Regions from separate parts of the Lactobacillus rizhaonensis genome, predicted to be linked through region 1. Evidence: predicted binding sites of a transcription regulator. Region 1 holds the regulator's gene; each other region holds the start of a gene.
The links. Region 1 encodes HrcA, which represses chaperone genes, less so after heat shock. Its sites were predicted from a motif close to TTAGCACTCNNNNNNNNNGAGTGCTAA; they were not measured.

Region 1 (3,291 bases):
CATTTATCGCCCGTATTTAATGCTTTTACAAAATGAATAGGTGAATGAAGGTCTTATTATGGAAATTATCCATTTAACATACCCCTTTAAGGAAAACATAATTCCCCAAAATATTATTCTTGCTTTAGGTTTCTTCGATGGGGTTCATCGTGGACATCAAGAATTAATCAAAATTGCAAAAGAAAAAGCAACGCAAAAACATCTGCCACTAGTGGTAATGACGTTTGATCGTCATCCAAAAGAAGTCTATCAAAATAAAAAAGTTACTTACATAGATACACTTGCAGAAAAAGCCTACAAGATGCAAAAACTTAAAGTTGATTATTTGCTGGTGATGCATTTTAATGAGGCATTTAGTAAACTAACAGCACAGGAATTTGTTGATAATATAATAGTTAAATTACACGCAGATACTGTCGTAGCTGGTTTTGATTACACCTATGGTCCCAAAGACACTGCCAATATGAAAAATTTCCCTAAGTTTGCTCAGGGAAGATTCGATATTGTTAATGTCCCTAAGCAATCTTATGATGGTCAAAAAATTGGTTCTACGGAAATCAAGAAGGCAATAACTAGTGGAAATATGGAATTAGCTTCTAAGTTATTAGGTTTTCCTTATGTTATGTCAGGCTATGTTGGTCACGGTTTACGCAATGGCCATAAACTCGGTTTTCCTACAGCCAATTTGGTTTGGACTGAAGACAAGGTTGTTCCTAAAATTGGAGTGTATGCGACTAAAACCAAGATTTGTGGTAAGTGGTATGACTCAATGACAAGTGTAGGCTATAATGTGACTATCAACCAAGGGAAAAAGCTTTATATTGAGTCAAACCTATTTGGTTTTGATCAGGAAGCTTATGATGAGGAAATGGTAATTAAATGGTATAAGTATACCCGAGGTGAAATTAAATTTGCCAGTTTAAAAGAGTTAACAAAACAAATGAGTCAAGACGAGGCTGAAATTAAAAATTATTTTGCTGCGATGAATTAATTAATAATACTAAAAAAATGATTGACGTTTTTTAAGAAAAAAGTTAGCACTCAACTTGACATTCTGCTAAAAGCTAGTATCATATAAATTGTTAGCACCTAATCAGATTGAGTGCTAAAAGTGAGGGCGATATTTATGTTGACCGAACGTCAAGAATTAATTTTAAAAACAATTATCAATGATTTTACGCAGACACATGATCCTGTTGGATCCAAGACTGTTATGAACCAACTACCTATTAAGGTTTCAAGTGCTACTATTCGTAACGAAATGGCTGTTTTAGAAGATAAGGGTTTGATTGAAAAAACTCATTTGTCCAGTGGACGCGTGCCTTCAACTGAAGGCTACCGCTACTATCTTGACAACTTGGTTGAACCTTTACAAATTTCATCTTCTGTATACAAGCGAATCATTAGTCAGCTTGATCAACCGTTTCATCAGGTTAACGACATCGTACAGGCAGCTGTAAAAATTTTATCGGATCTAACAAATTACACAGCATTTGCGGAAGGTCCTGAAAATAGTGAATTAACTATTACTGGTTTTCGTATTGTGCCGTTGTTTAACAGACAGATTATGGCTGTCTTAGGAACTAGCGATGGTGACGTTCATGACCAGGTTTATACTTTACCTTATAATGTTAATGGTGATGAAATTGAACAGGCTGTGCGCATGATTAACGATCAGCTGGTTGGCAAAACTTTAGATCAAGTTACTCCTGACTATCTTAAAAAGACTTTGGGCAATAAACTTAAAGTTGCTCATGTCTCTGAACTGATTAGTTTGGTCGAGGATGTTATTAACGATGCTGCCAGTGAGCAAACCTATGTTGACGGTCAGATTAACCTGCTTAATAACATTTCTTTGGACGATGTTTCAAATTTAAGATCGCTCTATGAAATGATTGAGCATAATGATTTGATTTCCAATATTTTAGACAATAGGCAAAATTTGAAAAGCGACAGGTATCCCGTTCGAGTTAGTTTAGGATCCGAATTATCAAATGATTTGTTAAAGGATTACAGTCTGCTTACGGCAGAGTATAGCGTTGGTTCTCATGGAAAGGGTATAATTGCTTTACTTGGCCCTGATAATATGCCGTATTCTCAGGTGATTGGATTACTCGAGTATTTCAGAAACGAGCTATCTAAAAAATTACTTGATTATTATGGTAGATTTAAATAAAGGAGGTTAGCCGTGAGTAAAGAAGAAAATAATAATAGTAAGAACTCAAAAAAAGAGCCAAAAAAAGATGAACATAAAAAGTCAAAGGCAGAAGTAGAAAATTCTAAGGCTAAGGCTAACAAAGATAACAAACCTGAGTCTTTGGAAAGTAAATTGCAGCATAATTTGACTCAATTGCAAAAAGAAAAGGACGATTTGGAAGATAAGTATTTGCGCAGTCAAGCTGAGATGCAAAATATGCAAAATCGCTATAATAAAGAAAGAGCGCAGCTTATCAAATATGAATCTCAATCTTTAGCTAAAGATGTTTTACCCGCGATGGATAATTTAGAAAGAGCTTTAGCTACTAAAGTTGATGATGAAGCATCAAAACAGCTTAAAAAAGGTGTACAGATGACACTTGATTCACTTGTTAAAGCGATGAAAGATCACGGTATCAGTGAAATTACAGCTGAAGGTGTCAAATTTGATCCCAATTTACACCAAGCTGTTCAAACCGTTGCGGCTGAAAATGATGATCAAAAAGATCATATTGTACGAGTTTTGCAAAAGGGATACTTATACAAAGATCGTACTTTAAGACCAGCTATGGTTGTTGTAGCACAATAATTGAAAGGAAGCATATCAATGTCAAAAGTTATCGGAATTGACCTAGGAACTACTAACTCAGCAGTTGCCGTTTTGGAGGGTAAAGAACCAAAAATTATTACCAACCCAGAAGGAAATCGTACTACTCCTTCAGTAGTTGCTTTTAAAGATGGAGAAATCCAAGTTGGTGAAGTTGCCAAAAGACAAGCAATTACCAATCCCAATACTATTTCTTCTATTAAACGTCACATGGGCGAAACTGATTACAAGGTTAAAATTGGTGATAAAGCTTATACACCACAGGAAATTTCAGCAATGATCTTGCAATATATCAAGAAATTCTCTGAAGATTATTTAGGCGAGAAAGTAACTGATGCTGTTATTACCGTACCTGCATACTTTAATGATGCTCAGCGTCAAGCTACCAAAGATGCCGGTAAAATAGCTGGTTTAGATGTTAAGAGAATTATTAATGAACCTACTGCATCTTCACTTGCATATGGTTTGGACAAGGACGCAGAAGATGA
Region 2 (3,291 bases), 440 kb from region 1:
TTGCGCCCATATCCGGACTATATCCTTCATCAACTAATTTCTTTTTAGCATCCTCTGTAACGTTAATATGCATTCCTTGGTTTTTAACCATACTGTTTACATCGTCAAGCATCAAATTAACAATTTTTACTAAGTCATCCTTAGTCAGTTCGTTGAATTCAATCACATCATCCAACCGGTTTAAAAATTCTGGCTTGAAGAATTGACTCATTGAATTTCTGGCAGAATCTGGTTGATCTGCAGAATTTTCAGCTGCAAAACCAACACTGGTGTTCTTAATGCCTTGACCAGCATTAGAGGTCATGATAATAATCGTATCCTTGAATGATACAGTTCTACCTTGAGAATCAGTTAAGCGACCATCATCTAAAATTTGTAAGAAAAGATTCATAACAGCTGGATCAGCTTTTTCAATTTCGTCAAGTAAAATCAAACTATATGGATGACGTCTAACTCGTTCTGTTAGTTGCCCGGCCTCTTCATAGCCGACGTAACCAGGTGCTGAACCAATTAACTTGGAAACAGAATATGATTCCATATATTCTGACATATCGAAGCGAATTAAGGCATTTTCTGAACCAAACATTTGCCGAGCTAACTGCTTAGCTAATTCGGTTTTACCTACACCAGTCGGTCCCACAAAGAGGAAGGAGCCGATAGGTCTGCCGGATTTATTAAAGCCAATACGGTTACGCCGAATTGCACGAGCCAGTTTATCGACTGCCTTATCTTGACCAATAACGTGTGCCTTAAGATTTGGTGCCAAGTTTTGTAACTGGTTTTCTTCTTGCTTTTGTAAATCACCAACGGGGATGCCGGTTTTTTCTTCAACAATCTTGTTCATGATCTTGCTGGTAATAACAGGAGATTTGTCCGGATCAACCTTTTGATCCTTCATCTTGTTATATTTTTCGATTTGGTCGCGGTAGTATGCAGCTTTTTCATAATCTTCATTCTTTAGGGATTCTTGTTTTAATTTCTGGGCCGCATCAATCCGTTCCTTCATTTTTTCCTTGTCGACGTAAGGAATTGTCAAGTTCATTCTTGAACCTGCTTCATCTAACAAGTCAATGGCTTTGTCAGGTAAAAAGCGGTCTTGAATGTAACGCTCAGATAATTCTGCTGCCGCCTTGATGGCATCGTCAGTATAATGAACATGATGATAGTCTTCATAGCGCTTTTGAATACCCTTTAAAATGCGGATTGTTTCTGCAACAGAAGGCTCTTTGACGTCAACAGGCTGGAATCTTCTTGCTAAAGCAGAGTCTTTCTCAATTTCCCGGTATTCTTTTAATGTGGTAGCACCAACAAGTTGCAAGTCACCACGAGCAAGAGCAGGTTTAATGATGTTACCTGCATCCATTCCGCCTTCGGCATTACCCGCACCAACGATTTCATGAATCTCGTCAATAAAGAGGATAATATCATCATGGCCTTGAACTTCTTTAAGCAGTTGCTGCATACGCTGTTCAAATTGACCACGAATACCTGTACCTTGAACTAAAGAAACAACATTTAGTGATATTATTCTTTTATCTTGCAGCTTGGCAGGTACTGAGCCATCTACAATTTGCTGAGCTAAGCCTTCGACCACGGCAGTTTTACCAACACCGGCTTCACCGATTAAGACAGGGTTGTTCTTGGTTCTGCGATTCAGTATTTCAATGACACGCGCAATTTCTTTATCGCGTCCAATAACTGGGTCGATTTTACCTTTTCTGGCTAGAGCAGTAAGATCGGTTCCATACTGATCAAGAAGTGAGCGTCCGCCCCCAGCACCATTGTTGCCGTTATTGACGTTTCCTGGATTCCCATTGCCCATTCTGGGATCACCTGGATTTCCCGCATTGCCGTTATAATTAAACAGGTCGCTGAAATCACCAAAGAAGTCGTTATTATCATTATTCATATTAATATTTCCTTGTTGTTTAAGTTGTTGATAACATTGTCCACACAAATTAATTTCACGACTTTGTCCGTTAACCTTTGCAAAAAGATGAATGGAAGCTGGTCGTTTTTGACAGTTTTGACAAAGCAATTGTATTACCGCCTTTCATATCAGTTTACTAAATTATATAATTAGCACTCGCAATAATCAAGTGCTAAAACTTGAATCTTATTATTTGTAAGTAACGTTAATATGATAAAATATAAGTGCATGATCAGTTGATTGCATAAACAAAATTGATTAAAAAGTGGTGATAGTTTTTGGATTATCAAAAAATTCTTGTGCAATTAGCAAATGGTGAACTCGATCATTATGAAGTTGAGCCAAAAAATGCTTTTGAATTTCAAGCAGTATTAAGGTCCTTTGAAAAAAGGCAAAATATTACAGGGAAAGCATTGCGAGGTGGTAAAATAATTTATTCAAAATCGAAATCTGAAGTTTAATGATGTAAACTGTTACATTTATGTTGTCTAATTCACAAAAAAATGATAGTCTAAGTAGGCGAATAGGTATTTATTACCGGTTTGATTTTTTGAATTCAAAGGAGATATATATAATGGAAAAACGCGATTTTCATGTTGTTGCAGAAACAGGTATTCATGCTCGTCCAGCTACATTGCTAGTACAAGCTGCTTCTAAATTTGGTTCAGATATCAATTTGGAATACAATGGTAAGTCAGTTAATTTAAAGTCAATTATGGGCGTTATGTCACTTGGTGTTGGCAAAAATGCTGATGTTACTATCAGTGCTAGTGGTGACGACGAAAAAGATGCAATTAACGCTATTTCAGAGACTATGAAAAAAGAGGGCTTAGCTGAATAATGACCAAGACATTAAAAGGAATTGCTGCTAGTGATGGTATTGCTGTAGCACCAGCTTATCTCTTGGTTGAACCTGATCTTTCATTTTCAAAATCCACAGTTAGCGACGTTGAAAGTGAATTAGCACGCTATAAGAAAGCAATTTCAGTATCAACTGCTGAAGTTGAAAAAATTCGTGATAGTGCAAAGAAGAGTTTAGGTGAAGACGAAGCTCAAGTCTTTGAAGCTCACCTTATGATCTTGAACGATCCTGAATTTACTGGTGCCATTGAAAACGAAATCAAGGAACAAAAAGTAAACAGTGAAGCTGCACTTGACGAAACTGCACAAAAGTTTATCAGTATTTTTGAAGGAATGACTGATAACACCTATATGCAGCAACGTGCTGCTGATGTGCGTGATGTTTCTAAGAGAATCATGGCTCACTTACTGGGTAAGGAACTACCAAACCCAGCTTCAATTGACCATGAAGTTATTGTGGTTGCTCATGATTTAACTCCTAGTGACACTGCCCAACTTAA
Region 3 (3,291 bases), 380 kb from region 1:
ATGGTATCAAAATTTCTATTTTCTGAGTTTATATTAAAATAACGCAAAATTAACCTTCCTTTAAATATTCTACAATAATATAATTGTTAAAAAAGACAAACAATATAAAATTTAGATAAAACTTTTTACTTGTTTTTAAATGAACTCTTCTTTTCTAAAAAATAATATACAGGTCTACTATTAAAACTATATTAATAATATAACTTATTTATATACTTGTAAATACTAAATTTTTCGTTGAACTAAAAAAGAGCCTTTCAGCTCTCATTTAAAAATATTTATTTTATTTAATATTCATGCTTACCAATAATTCAGCTCTTTGTGCAAGGTTTACATACAATTTATTATCACTAACTGATAAACCTTCAATTTCACGACCGGTATCAAAAGAATAAGTATCTTTTAATTTGCCATCGCGGCCAATCTTAAAGATTAAGTCATTGAATGCCAGGTAAAAGTTCTTATTCTTGGTATCATAAGTAAATCCTTGAACAGGTGAATTATTATTAACAAAGTTGCCGTCAGTTTTACCGACTAATTTTGGATACCAGTTATCCCCAGTACGAGTGAATTCCCAATATTCATAACAATTATTGGCAGTATCATGGTAAACAGTGTACATATCCTTATCTGATACAATTACACCATTTTGGAAATAACGATTACTCTTGCCATCATCAATCCAAGTTTTGATTGTCCAAATTTTGTTAATTTGTAAATCACTCTTACGGATTTGAAGTAATTCTTCAGAGTCATTAGTGTCATTTAATGTATTGTCATTATTTAACACATAAATATACTTATCACTTGCGCCCAATGCTTGACCATGACCAATTGGAATATATGGACTTACCTTGATGTTTTTAACATAACTGTTAAACTTCTTTTGCGACATATCAAGTAAATGTTGCGCATCAAACGGGTCAGTTAAAGTATTCAGATCATAACCAACAATATGACCAGATACCAAATTTGTGTGGCTTAAAAGACTAGTATATGCCCAGCCATTAGAAACGGTAACACCTTCTGGAATGTGACCAACACGGTTAATATTATCATCTGATGGATCAGCTACACTTAGTAAAACTGGTTGATATAATCGTGTTTTTAAGGTCAAATCACCACTAGTCAAAGTATGTTTATTGGTTTCAGGCGTGTATTCTGTTGGACTAATATAATTTAATGATGAACCGTAATGGGTTTTCCAAGCCTGATAGTCATTGGTACCAGGTTGCGCCGGGAAGGAGGTAACGGTATTTGCATCAACCACTCCTTCTTTTTTACTTTTTCTAACAGTTATTTTAACTGTAGCAGTCGCATCTCCATAAGTATATTTAACTTTATATGTCTTAGGAGTTCCGCAATTAATGCTATCTTTTGAAACAGTTACTTGACTATTGTCAATCACCGTACCCATGCTGTTAGTAATATAAGAAATAGCATCTCTCGTAGGGAAGTTATAGAACTCATTGCGCACTAGAGATATAGTTTTAGGAACTGCAATTTGGTTTCTGGCAAAGTAACGTTCATTAACATACCCTACTTGTCTGCCATTAACATAAATGCGCCAGTAGCGATACTTTTTAGTTTCAATCAACTGATCTGATTGAATATGACTATAACGAAAGTTAATACCGTCAGCTACTTTTGTGCTAACCTTCCCGTCATTTACTTCTTTCCAGACCTTATAATTTTTGTTGCCCGCAACTTTGGTCATCATAGAAAAACCAGTAACAATTTGTTTAGGCTTAGGCTTTTTAGTATTAGTGTCGTCTGTCCCAGTTTGATCAGATTTACCTGTTTGATCATTAGTGGCATTATTATCATTATTTACATCAATTGAGTTGTTCGATGACTTGTTGCTGTCATCTTGAACTGGCGGTTGAGCGCTATTCGAATCTGCCGCAACTGATGTAGTTGACAAGCCGGTACAAACTAGTAATCCGACAACCAATGTCAGTAAATATGGTAATTTTTTCTTATAAAGCTTCAAAATATATCCTCCAATATTTAGTTTACCTTTAAATTATATAATAAAACCCTCACTAAAAAGAATACAAAATTAATACACTTTCATTGACAGCAGGTAATGTAAGTGATTTAATTAGCACTGTACTTGATAGAGTGCTAATTATATTTAGGAGGTAGAAAGATGCTTGTACCTACAGTTATTGAACAAACTGCACGTGGCGAACGCGCATATGATATATATTCACGTTTATTGAAAGACAGAATCATCATGCTTAGCGGCGAAATTAACGATGATATGGCCAATTCAATTATTGCACAATTACTATTTCTTGATGCTCAAGACAACACCAAGGATATTTCACTTTACATTAATTCACCGGGTGGTGTGATTACTTCTGGTTTGGCGATCATGGATACCATGAACTTTATTAAATCGGATGTTTCAACTATTGCCATCGGCATGGCAGCCTCTATGGCTTCCATTTTACTGACTAGCGGAGCAAAAGGTAAACGTTTTGCATTACCTAACTCAACTGTTTTGATTCATCAACCTTTAGGTGGTGCACAGGGTCAGCAAACAGACATTCAAATTGCTGCTAATGAGATTTTAAAGAGTCGTGAAAAAATTAACCGGATCTTACATGAAACTACTGGTCAACCTTTAGAAAAAATTCAAAAGGACACTGAGCGGGACAACTACATGACCGCACAGCAAGCAAAAGACTATGGCTTAATCGATGAGATTATGGTTAACCAAAAGAAATAAATTTATTGCTAAGTGAAAAAGGAAGTTAAACAATTTGTTTAACTTCCTTTTTTATTTGAATAGATATCTATATTTCGTGATTCGCTTTAATTTACCATACCATCCGTGCTTTTACCTCGAGACTGATACTGATCAATAATTCCCAATTTCTTAAAAATTGCTTGTTTATAAGCTATCTCAGCATTCCATTCCACTGTTTCCAAAACTTGAGCTGCTGCATGCAAATCTGTTTCAGTAATTAAAACTCCATGACTATTTAGCAGAAAAATATTTTCTTTAGCGCCAGTACCAAGTTTCACTAGCTCATCATGGACTAAATCAGCGAGTTCTTTACTACATGCTTCACGATATGGTAAACACTTAATTTTTCCAAGAGGTACATTAAAAGATGTAATTTCTGTTAAGTTAGGCATGTCCTGGCCTAATGTAGCCCAAAACATACATTTTGGTGCATGAGAGTGATAAACTACTCTAATGTCTTTATTTGCCTCATATGCTCCAATATGCATATTGATTTCTCGTGTTAGCCGACCCTCTCCCGCTAGTTTTTTACC

Region 2: a site for HrcA is predicted at 2,080-2,106, ahead of AAA915_RS02465 (ATP-dependent Clp protease ATP-binding subunit). Genes of this name have one in related genera too.
Region 3: a site for HrcA is predicted at 2,105-2,131, ahead of clpP (ATP-dependent Clp endopeptidase proteolytic subunit ClpP). Genes of this name have one in related genera too.

The regions. Positions count from the first base shown of each region.
Region 1 covers NZ_BTTV01000001.1:74,653-77,943, forward strand. The annotation lists gene truB (tRNA pseudouridine(55) synthase TruB) at 1-40, shown strand, start outside; gene ribF (riboflavin biosynthesis protein RibF) at 59-991, shown strand; gene hrcA (heat-inducible transcriptional repressor HrcA) at 1,127-2,176, shown strand; gene grpE (nucleotide exchange factor GrpE) at 2,189-2,785, shown strand; gene dnaK (molecular chaperone DnaK) at 2,804-3,291, shown strand, end outside.
Region 2 covers NZ_BTTV01000001.1:514,180-517,470, reverse strand. The annotation lists gene AAA915_RS02465 (ATP-dependent Clp protease ATP-binding subunit) at 1-2,038, opposite strand, end outside; gene AAA915_RS02460 (hypothetical protein) at 2,209-2,391, shown strand; gene AAA915_RS02455 (phosphocarrier protein HPr) at 2,505-2,771, shown strand; gene ptsP (phosphoenolpyruvate--protein phosphotransferase) at 2,771-3,291, shown strand, end outside.
Region 3 covers NZ_BTTV01000001.1:455,032-458,322, forward strand. The annotation lists gene AAA915_RS02180 (hypothetical protein) at 1-47, opposite strand, end outside; gene AAA915_RS02185 (SH3-like domain-containing protein) at 284-1,840, opposite strand; gene clpP (ATP-dependent Clp endopeptidase proteolytic subunit ClpP) at 2,153-2,737, shown strand; gene AAA915_RS02195 (class II aldolase/adducin family protein) at 2,824-3,291, opposite strand, start outside.